4 regions of the Paenibacillus sp. FSL K6-2862 genome follow, and region 3 is predicted to be linked to each of the others. Evidence: predicted binding sites of a transcription regulator. Region 3 holds the regulator's gene; each other region holds the start of a gene.
The links. Region 3 encodes LexA, which represses DNA repair genes until DNA is damaged. Its sites were predicted from a motif close to CGAACATATGTTCG; they were not measured.

Region 1 (2,210 bases), 670 kb from region 3:
TCGACCAGCGTGAGAATCGGGCGGCAATTGAACCGCTTATGAAGGGCTGGGGCTATAAAAGCGGAATTATGTTGCAGGAAGTGGAACAAGAGGGAGGCCATCAGCTGCTGCCTGTTAATAAAAGCGGTAAAGTGGTGACCTTCCCCTATTGGGATGGGGCTACTGTTTTGGAGTGCTTCTCACACACGGGCAGCTTCACGTTGAACGCTTGCAAATATGGAGCCAAAAAAGTCACATGCCTCGATATTTCAGAGCATGCTATTGAAAGTGCCCGCACCAATGTAGAATTGAACGGTTTTACGGATCGGGTAGAATTTGTTGTCGCTGATGCCTTCCAGTATTTACGTGAACAGGTCAAGGGAGTAGAAGAGCGATCCGTACGTGCACGGGCAGCCGAACAGAAAGTGGATACCTCCAAAGCGCTTGCAGCTGGCGGCGGGAAAACATTTGATGTGGTCATCCTTGACCCACCTGCCTTTGCCAAAACCAAATCAGCAGTCAAAGGCGCGTGCCGTGGATACAAGGATATTAACCTGCATGGCATGAAGCTTGTGAATGAAGGTGGGTATCTGGTCACAGCGAGCTGTTCGTATCATATGCGTCCTGATCTCTTCCTGGAAACGATTGCGGATGCTGCGGAAGATGCAGGCAAGGTACTGCGCCTGGTTGAATGGAAAGCTGCCGGCAAGGATCACCCGCAAATTTTGGGTGTAGATGAAGGGCATTACTTGAAATTTGCCATTTTTGAAGTGCGCAGCAAAACAAACTGATCTGTCATTTTGTTAAAAGTTGATGATAAGAAACAAGTCCACAGTGTAATAAGCTGTGGGCTTGTTTTATGTTACAGGAAATCATTTGCCTTTACCGGATTGTGGCAAACGTATGTTCCGAACCAGGTCAGATATGTTATACTGGGAATTAAAATCTTGTTCGTGATGGTTTGGAGGATTAGACATGTCTGTACGCTTTATTATTGGCCGGGCAGGCAGCGGCAAGACGACGCTGATTACCCGGGAAATTACGTCTTTGCTTCAAAAGGAACCTCAAGGCAAACCACTCATATGGTTGGTTCCGGAACAAAGCTCGTTTCGCACCGAGCAGGCTTTGGTTTCTTCTGGCGCGATCAAAGGCACTATGCGTGCAGAAGTATTGGGTTTTCGCCGATTAGCCTATCGTATCATGCAGGAAGCGGGTGGGTCTGCGCGGATTCCAATCGGAGCCGAGGGGAAAAAGATGCTGCTTTATAAAGTACTTCAGCGGCGCAAGGAAGAGTTGAAGCTTTTTGGCGCTTCGGGCAATCAATTGGGCTTTATAGGGCATTTAAATGATTTGTACAGTGAGTTTAAGCGTTATGAACTAGATCCCAGCTTGTTGGAAGAAGGCCTTTCTAGTTGGAATACGTCTTCTTCAGCACCGATCCTGGGTGATAAGTTACATGATTTGCTTCTTATATATCGAGATTATGAACAGGAACTAACGGAACTCTACATCGATGATGAAGACACGCTGACAGAACTGAACGAACGTTTGGCAGAGAGTGAGCTTCTTCAGGATGCACAAATCTGGATTGACGGTTTTCAGGGCTTTACACCACAGGAAATGAGCGCAATTGGAAGACTGATGCTTCAGTCCTCTTCAGTAACCATTACGTTGACCTTGGATCGGCCATATGATCATGGGGCACTGCCCAGCGAATTGGACCTGTTCCATCCAACAGCGAGCGCATATGCGCGGCTCAAGGGTATGGCTGAGGATCTGGGAGTCATGAGCGAAACGATGGTGCTGCAGCCGGATGTTTTGCCAAGATATGAGCACAGCCCTGGTCTGGCCCATCTGGAGTCTGGGTTCGACCGACGCATTCGTTGGAGAAGTGATGGCCGCGATGCGGGCGTGAAGTTATACGCAGCCGAAAATCGCAGGGCTGAGATGGAAGGTGCACTGCGGGAAATGCGCAGATTGGCTCAGGAGGAAGGCGTGCGTTATCGGGATATGGCCGTACTCGTTCGTCAACTGGATGCCTATGCCGATATTGCCGAGCCACTATTCAGGGACTATGACGTGCCCGTTTTCCTGGATCGCAGAAGAAGCGAGCTTCATCATCCGCTCTCCGAATTCATTCGTTCTGCAATTGATGTCGTTCGTCGCCGATGGCGTTACGAAGATGTATTTCGCTGTGTCAAAACGGATCTGCTGCTTCCTCGTGATGGTTC
Region 2 (2,210 bases), 520 kb from region 3:
GTACTGTGTGTGTTGACGGTTACCGGCGAGTTATCGAGTCCATTGGCGATGCGCCAGATCACCTCTCCATTAACGCCCCATTTACTTTTGAGTTTGGTAAGTGGTGTGTTCGCCAAGTCTCTAATGGTTCGGATACCCATCTTCCACAGATGTTTTTCCATTCTTGAGCCAATCCCCCACATATCGCGAATGGGCTTATCTCCAATGTGGAGGTGTAATTCTTCTTTCTTTAAGTGGAAAATGCCCCCTTTGACCTTTTTAGCGATCATATCGCAGCACAATTTACTGATGATTTTGTTTTCGCCAATGCCCGCTCTTGCGTAAACCCCTGTTTCATTATAGATCTTATCTTGAATTTGCTTGGCTAGATCGACGGGATCATTACCGAATAGATGCATAGACCCTGTAAAATCAGCGAATAATTCGTCTATACTGTACGGCTCAACCAGATCGGTAAACTCCTCAATAATGGACATGATTTGAGTGGATACTTCAATGTATTCTTGCATATGAGGTCTAACAATGATTAGTTCAGGGCACTTCTGAAGCGACTGCCAGAGTGGTTCTGCGGTGGATACACCCCTCGCTTTGGCTAATGGACAAGCAGCAAGAATAATGCCAGAACGTCTTGCTGGGTCGCCTGCAACGGCAAGTGGTCTATTTTTGTATTGAGGCATTTTCGCCTTTTCGACTGAAGCATAAAAGCTCTGCATATCAATGAGCATAATGGTTCGCTGCTTAGTCAACACTGAAATCACTCCTGTACTTTAAGAACGTATGTTTGTATATATTATAAACCGAACACACGTTCTTTATGCAAGAGGTAAATATTTATATTCATCGGAGGGATGGTCCTACTCAACTTTCATAAGCGTGTCTTACGACAAAGAAAGACCTTGAGGGAATAACCCTCAAGGTCGATCTGAGACTTTTTCATGATTGATTTAATTAATATAAAGTGCATATCCCTTCTATATAAACAGATTATGGTTTGATTTGTCAGCCTGGCCCAGATAGTAACCTACACCACCAATCGTAACCTGATCCATGATCTCTTCCCGCTGGATACCCATCAGATCCATAGACATCTGACAAGCAACCATTTCAACACCTTGTGCTAACGCAGTTTGAATCAATTCTTCCAGAGAGGCGACGTTGTTTTTCTTCATAATGCCGCGAATAACTTTAGGACCGACACCAATCATATTCATTTTGGATAAGCCTAACTTGTGACTACCACGTGGCAGCATAAGATCAAACATACGGCCTATCATGTTTTTGGATACCGGTCCCGGCTGATGCTTGCGAATAATATTTAGTCCCCAGAATGTATAAAACATGGTTACTTTGCGCCCGCTTGCAGCTGCGCCATTAGCAATAATAAGAGAGGCTATGGCTTTATCCAGGTCGCCACTGAAGACAACCATCGTACTGGCAGGTTCCACATGTTGAGCTTCAGAAGAAGATGATTTGACCATTTCTGTCTGCTTGGTTAGTACTGCTTCAATGATACCGTTCTTACCACGTTCCAACTGTATGAGTGCTGCACCAGACATTGCTGCCCATGCCTTTACATCCTCGTAAAACCCTGGATCAGAAGCTTTTACCCGCAGCGTTTCTCCATCGGATAGTTGATCCATCTTCTGCTTTACTTGTATTAACGGACCAGGGCAGCTCAATCCGCATACATCCATTTCTTCATCGATACGCAATGGCTGAGAAGAGAGTTGATCCGTCTGATGTAATGTATTTTGCTTTGGATGAGAAACATGATCGTTATGATTCTGATCATCTGTAACCTCATGCTTTTGGCCAGAATACGGAGCTGGTTTAAATTGCGCTTGGCGATACGTTTTGAATCCACCACTCAAATTATTAACGGTGAAACCGTGCTGACGCAAAATTTGTGTTGCAGTATATCCCCGTAAACCTACTTGGCAGTATACCCAGATTTCTTTAGAGATATCTAGCTCATCCATTCTCTCACGAAGCTCATCCACTGGGATATTTAATGATCCGGGAATGTGGCCATTCCGATGCTCCAGCTCGCTACGTACATCTAGTAGTATGGTTTGCTCCGGCTGGCGCATAGACAGCTGATCATAAGTGAACGTTTTGACACGTCCGGCCATAATATTCTCTGCTGCATACCCAGCCATATTAACCGGATCTTTTGCTGATGAATAGGGCGGTGCATAACTCAGTTCAAG
Region 3 (2,210 bases):
ACGATAAACTCCTTGAAGAGATTGGTGAGGAGATTCAAGATAAATTCGGTAAGGATGTCATGGGAAATCCTGATTTTCCGCATATCGTCAACACACGTAACTTTGATCGACTGTCTGTATTCTTAGAAGATGGTGATACTCTCATTGGTGGTCGCTCTGATCGGGATCAGCTGCTGATTGAACCTACCTTGGTAGGAAATGTGGACTGGGATTCACCTGTTATGCAAGAAGAGATATTCGGTCCCATTCTACCGGTAATGACTTACGATGATCTTAATCCTCTGCTCGCTGAGATTGTACGCCGTCCCAAACCGCTGGCGCTATACCTGTTCACGCAGCAAGAAGAGCTGCAGAATCAGGTCTTGGATCAAGTGTCTTTCGGTGGGGGATGCATTAATGATACGTTGTCTCATATGACTTCACATTATTTACCGTTTGGCGGTGTAGGAGAGAGTGGTATGGGGTCATATCATGGTCAGCAAAGTTTTGAAGTATTCTCTCATCACAAAAGCATTCTCAAAAGATAACAAATGGAATTAACGAAGTCGAAATTTAGCATATAAAAAGAGGTTGTCCTGTTAAACAGGGCAACCTCTTTTTGTCATTACAGTTCAGCTGACTTGCTGTTGGAAGAAAGACTAGTGAATATCACGGAAAAGGCCAATCACTTTACCCAAAATGCTAACATGTTTTAAACGAAGTGGTTCAAATGTTGCATTCTCAGGCTGAAGACGAATATGGTCTTTCTCTTTGTAGAATGTTTTAACTGTAGCTTCGTCATCTTCAGTCATCGCAACGACAATATCCCCGTTATCTGCTGTTTGCTGCTGGCGCACGATAACGTAGTCTCCATTGACGATCCCTGCTTCGATCATACTGTCACCAACAACAGAGAGCATAAATACTTTCTGTTCTCCAACATAATGTGTCGGTAGCGGGAAATAATCCTCAATGTTCTCTGTTGCGGTAATCGGAACCCCTGCAGTGACTTTACCTACGACAGGAATGCGAGCAACACTGTGTGCAAACTGATGGGAGTGTTCTGATTCCTCCTGGCTTAATAACTCAATGGCTCTCGGTTTAGTAGGGTCACGTCTAATGAGACCTTTCTTCTCCAAGCGGTCCAGATGTCCATGAACCGTAGAACTGGAAGCCAGTCCAACCGCTTCACCAATTTCACGTACGGAAGGAGGATATCCCTTCAACCGGACTTCATTGCGTATAAACTCCAGAATAGCTTGCTGCCTGCTGGATATCTTCGACATACCGTATCAACCCCATTTTAGTAACGTTTGGGAAAATTATAACATAGAACCTCCGTTCGTACAAACATAAGTTCTAAATAAAATCCGATAAAATCAATGTTTTTGAGTCTTTTATTCGTATAGTCCTTCAAATCTAACAATAGTAAATAAACGAGTTGGATTCATCTAGAGATTTACAGGAGATTTGGGGTTTGAAATAAAGCGAACAATTGTTCTAAAAATCTGTTGTACAAAACAAGTGTTCGTGTTATATTGATTTTAACAGATAGGAACAAACGTTTGGAGGACGATTAATATGAGATATTCCACTTATCAAAGTATTTATGAACCGATGAACTCGGAAGCGGTCAAGTCTAACATAGGTAACTTTAAACAATGGTTTGCAAAAGCCAAGATGCCAACATGGATGTTGAAATTGATTATGGCATCGTTAATCATATTCATTGGCTGCAGCACTGTATTGACTGTGTTTGCAGGAGACGAGAACAATGTTCTTCCTGGCAGCAAAATTGCGGTATCCCAGGGTGAAACATTGTGGAGCTTATCTTTGGAGCATAAACCGGAAAATATGGATACACGTGTATATATAGAAGCAATAAAGAAAGTAAATCAGCTTCAATCGACTTCAATTCAAGCTGGACAAGTCCTAATTTTGCCTCAGTTTACACCTTAAAATCATGATTCATTCGAGCGAGTAAGTAGCAGCCTTGACAAGCCGCCTCGATCATGTCAAAGTTAGTATGACTTTGTATTTTTGGAGGGGACAAGCTTGGATATAGATAGCCTGGTAGCACGCATCAATGAATTGGCTCGTAAACAAAAGTCCACTGGACTTTCAGAGGAAGAACTTGCCGAACGTGCTAAACTTAGAGAAATTTACTTAAACAACATCCGCAGCAACTTCAGACAGCAACTGGATTCTATTGAAATTGTTGATGATGAGAA
Region 4 (2,210 bases), 1.7 Mb from region 3:
AATCCGGGAAGTCCAGTAAGCAACGCCTTCTGGATCCTCCTGGCAAGGGAAGAATTACTCGTTAATCTCAAACAATTCTTGTTCTTCTGCTTCTTCTTTTTGTTGATCTTCGCTCGTAGGAGCAGGAACTACCGTCGTCAGATTGCTGGCTTCACGAATTTTTTGCTCGATCACTTGAGCGATCTCTTTATGCTCTTTCATAAACTGCTTCGCATTTTCACGACCTTGACCCAGACGTTCGCCTTCGTAAGAATACCAAGCACCACTTTTATTAACGATGTCGAGTTCTGTTCCAATATCAATGATACTACCCTCTCTGGAGATACCTTCACCATACATGATATCTACTTCTGCTTGTTTGAACGGTGGTGCAACTTTATTTTTGACAACCTTCACACGGGTACGGTTCCCGATTATGTCATTACCTGATTTAATACTCTCAATACGGCGAACATCCAAACGAACTGTAGAGTAGAATTTCAGGGCACGTCCACCAGGCGTTGTCTCAGGGTTACCAAACATTACACCAACTTTTTCACGAAGCTGGTTGATAAAGATGGCAATGGTTTTGGATTTGCTGATTGCACCAGACAATTTACGCAACGCCTGAGACATCAGACGTGCTTGCAAACCAACGTGGGAGTCCCCCATTTCGCCTTCGATCTCAGCTTTTGGTACCAAGGCAGCAACAGAGTCAACAACGATAATGTCAACAGCACCACTGCGCACAAGTGCTTCAGCAATTTCCAATGCTTGTTCGCCCGTATCCGGCTGGGACAAAAGCAATTCATCAATGTTAACACCCAGTTTACTTGCATATTGAGGGTCAAGAGCATGCTCGGCATCGATAAATGCAGCTTGTCCACCGACTCTTTGCACTTCAGCAATCGCATGCAATGCTACAGTTGTTTTACCTGAAGATTCAGGTCCATATATTTCAACAATCCGGCCTTTTGGCAAGCCGCCTGTTCCAAGTGCTATATCCAGAGCCAAGGATCCGCTGGGTATGATTTCCACTTGCATGTGAGTTGACTCACCCAGTTTCATGATAGATCCTTTACCAAATTGCTTCTCTATTTGACGGAGCGCCATATCAAGCGCGGCACGACGGTCTGACAATATGCTCACACCCTTTACTGTTTATAAGATAATGATACCTTGTTTTAACACGTTTGCCAAGCTTTTTTTCGAACATACATTCGTTTTTTTTATAAAGGCCGAGGCGCCTCTTCCTAGGCAAAACTTGCAATGAAACAGAAAAAAGAACCGCAAACAAGGCTGAGTGCCCAATTCTACGGTTCTTCCGTCTGTTTTGATTATACTTGAATATCCCTGTAAAAGCAATTCAAGGTATACCTAGTCCATAGCAACCAGTTTGCGCCATAAGCGGTATAAAATAGCCTTGGTCGAACGGATGCGGACAGTCTCCCGATTACCGTTGATACGCAATTCGTGAATCTCCGTCTCTTTTCCCCGCTCAGCAAGAGCGATAAAAACCAGACCTGGTGGCTTACGCTCAGAGTAACCTGGACCTGCTACTCCTGTAACGGCCAGACCAAAATCGGAATCACCGATCATGCGTACCTGTTCAGCCAATACTTTAGCAACTTCAGGGCTCACAGCCCCGGGAGCATCTTCACCCTCCAGATAGTCATGAGGGACATTCAGCAGCTTTTCCTTTATCTCGTTGGAATAACATACAATTCCGCCTTTGAGCATGGAAGCACTGCCAGGAACCGAAGTCAGGCTCTGCATAACAAGCCCTCCTGTACAGCTCTCAGCCGCGCTCAGGGTCAGACCCATATCAGCCATCATGGTTACAATTGTGTACTCTATAGGCACATCCTCGTTCGCGTAGAGGTGTTCAGGCAACCGTTCCCGAATGAGTACCTCCATGGCATCCAGCTTCTGTTTGGCCTCATTCTCACTCGGAGCCTTGGTGGACACCCGTACCGTTACCTCTCCCTCACTTGCATAAGGTGCAATCGTAGGGTCGGTTTGGCTATCAATCAGGTCAAGCAGACGGTCTTCCAATGCCGACTCACCGATCCCGGCAAATTTCAACATTTTCGAATAAATCGGCATTTCTTTCGTAAGAACATGTTGGAACAACCAAGGTTTGACCTCCTGCTCAAACATGGGAATCAGTTCTTTTGGTGGCCCAGGCATGACAATATAATGCTTCCCATTATCCGAGATGGCATTACCCG

Region 1: a site for LexA is predicted at 876-889, ahead of addB (helicase-exonuclease AddAB subunit AddB). Genes of this name have one in related genera too.
Region 2: a site for LexA is predicted at 771-784, ahead of MHB82_RS16535 (DNA polymerase IV). Genes of this name have one in related genera too.
Region 4: a site for LexA is predicted at 1,189-1,202, ahead of recA (recombinase RecA). Genes of this name have one in related genera too.

What each region holds. Positions count from the first base shown of each region.
Region 1 covers NZ_JBBOSN010000001.1:4,844,613-4,846,822, reverse strand. The annotation lists gene MHB82_RS21905 (class I SAM-dependent rRNA methyltransferase) at 1-770, shown strand, start outside; gene addB (helicase-exonuclease AddAB subunit AddB) at 955-2,210, shown strand, end outside.
Region 2 covers NZ_JBBOSN010000001.1:3,654,015-3,656,224, forward strand. The annotation lists gene MHB82_RS16535 (DNA polymerase IV) at 1-725, opposite strand, end outside; gene MHB82_RS16540 (FAD-dependent oxidoreductase) at 972-2,210, opposite strand, start outside.
Region 3 covers NZ_JBBOSN010000001.1:4,173,996-4,176,205, reverse strand. The annotation lists gene MHB82_RS18695 (aldehyde dehydrogenase) at 1-527, shown strand, start outside; gene lexA (transcriptional repressor LexA) at 639-1,265, opposite strand; gene MHB82_RS18685 (LysM peptidoglycan-binding domain-containing protein) at 1,561-1,938, shown strand; gene MHB82_RS18680 (DUF896 domain-containing protein) at 2,035-2,210, shown strand, end outside.
Region 4 covers NZ_JBBOSN010000001.1:2,482,115-2,484,324, reverse strand. The annotation lists gene recA (recombinase RecA) at 55-1,119, opposite strand; gene MHB82_RS11515 (competence/damage-inducible protein A) at 1,357-2,210, opposite strand, start outside.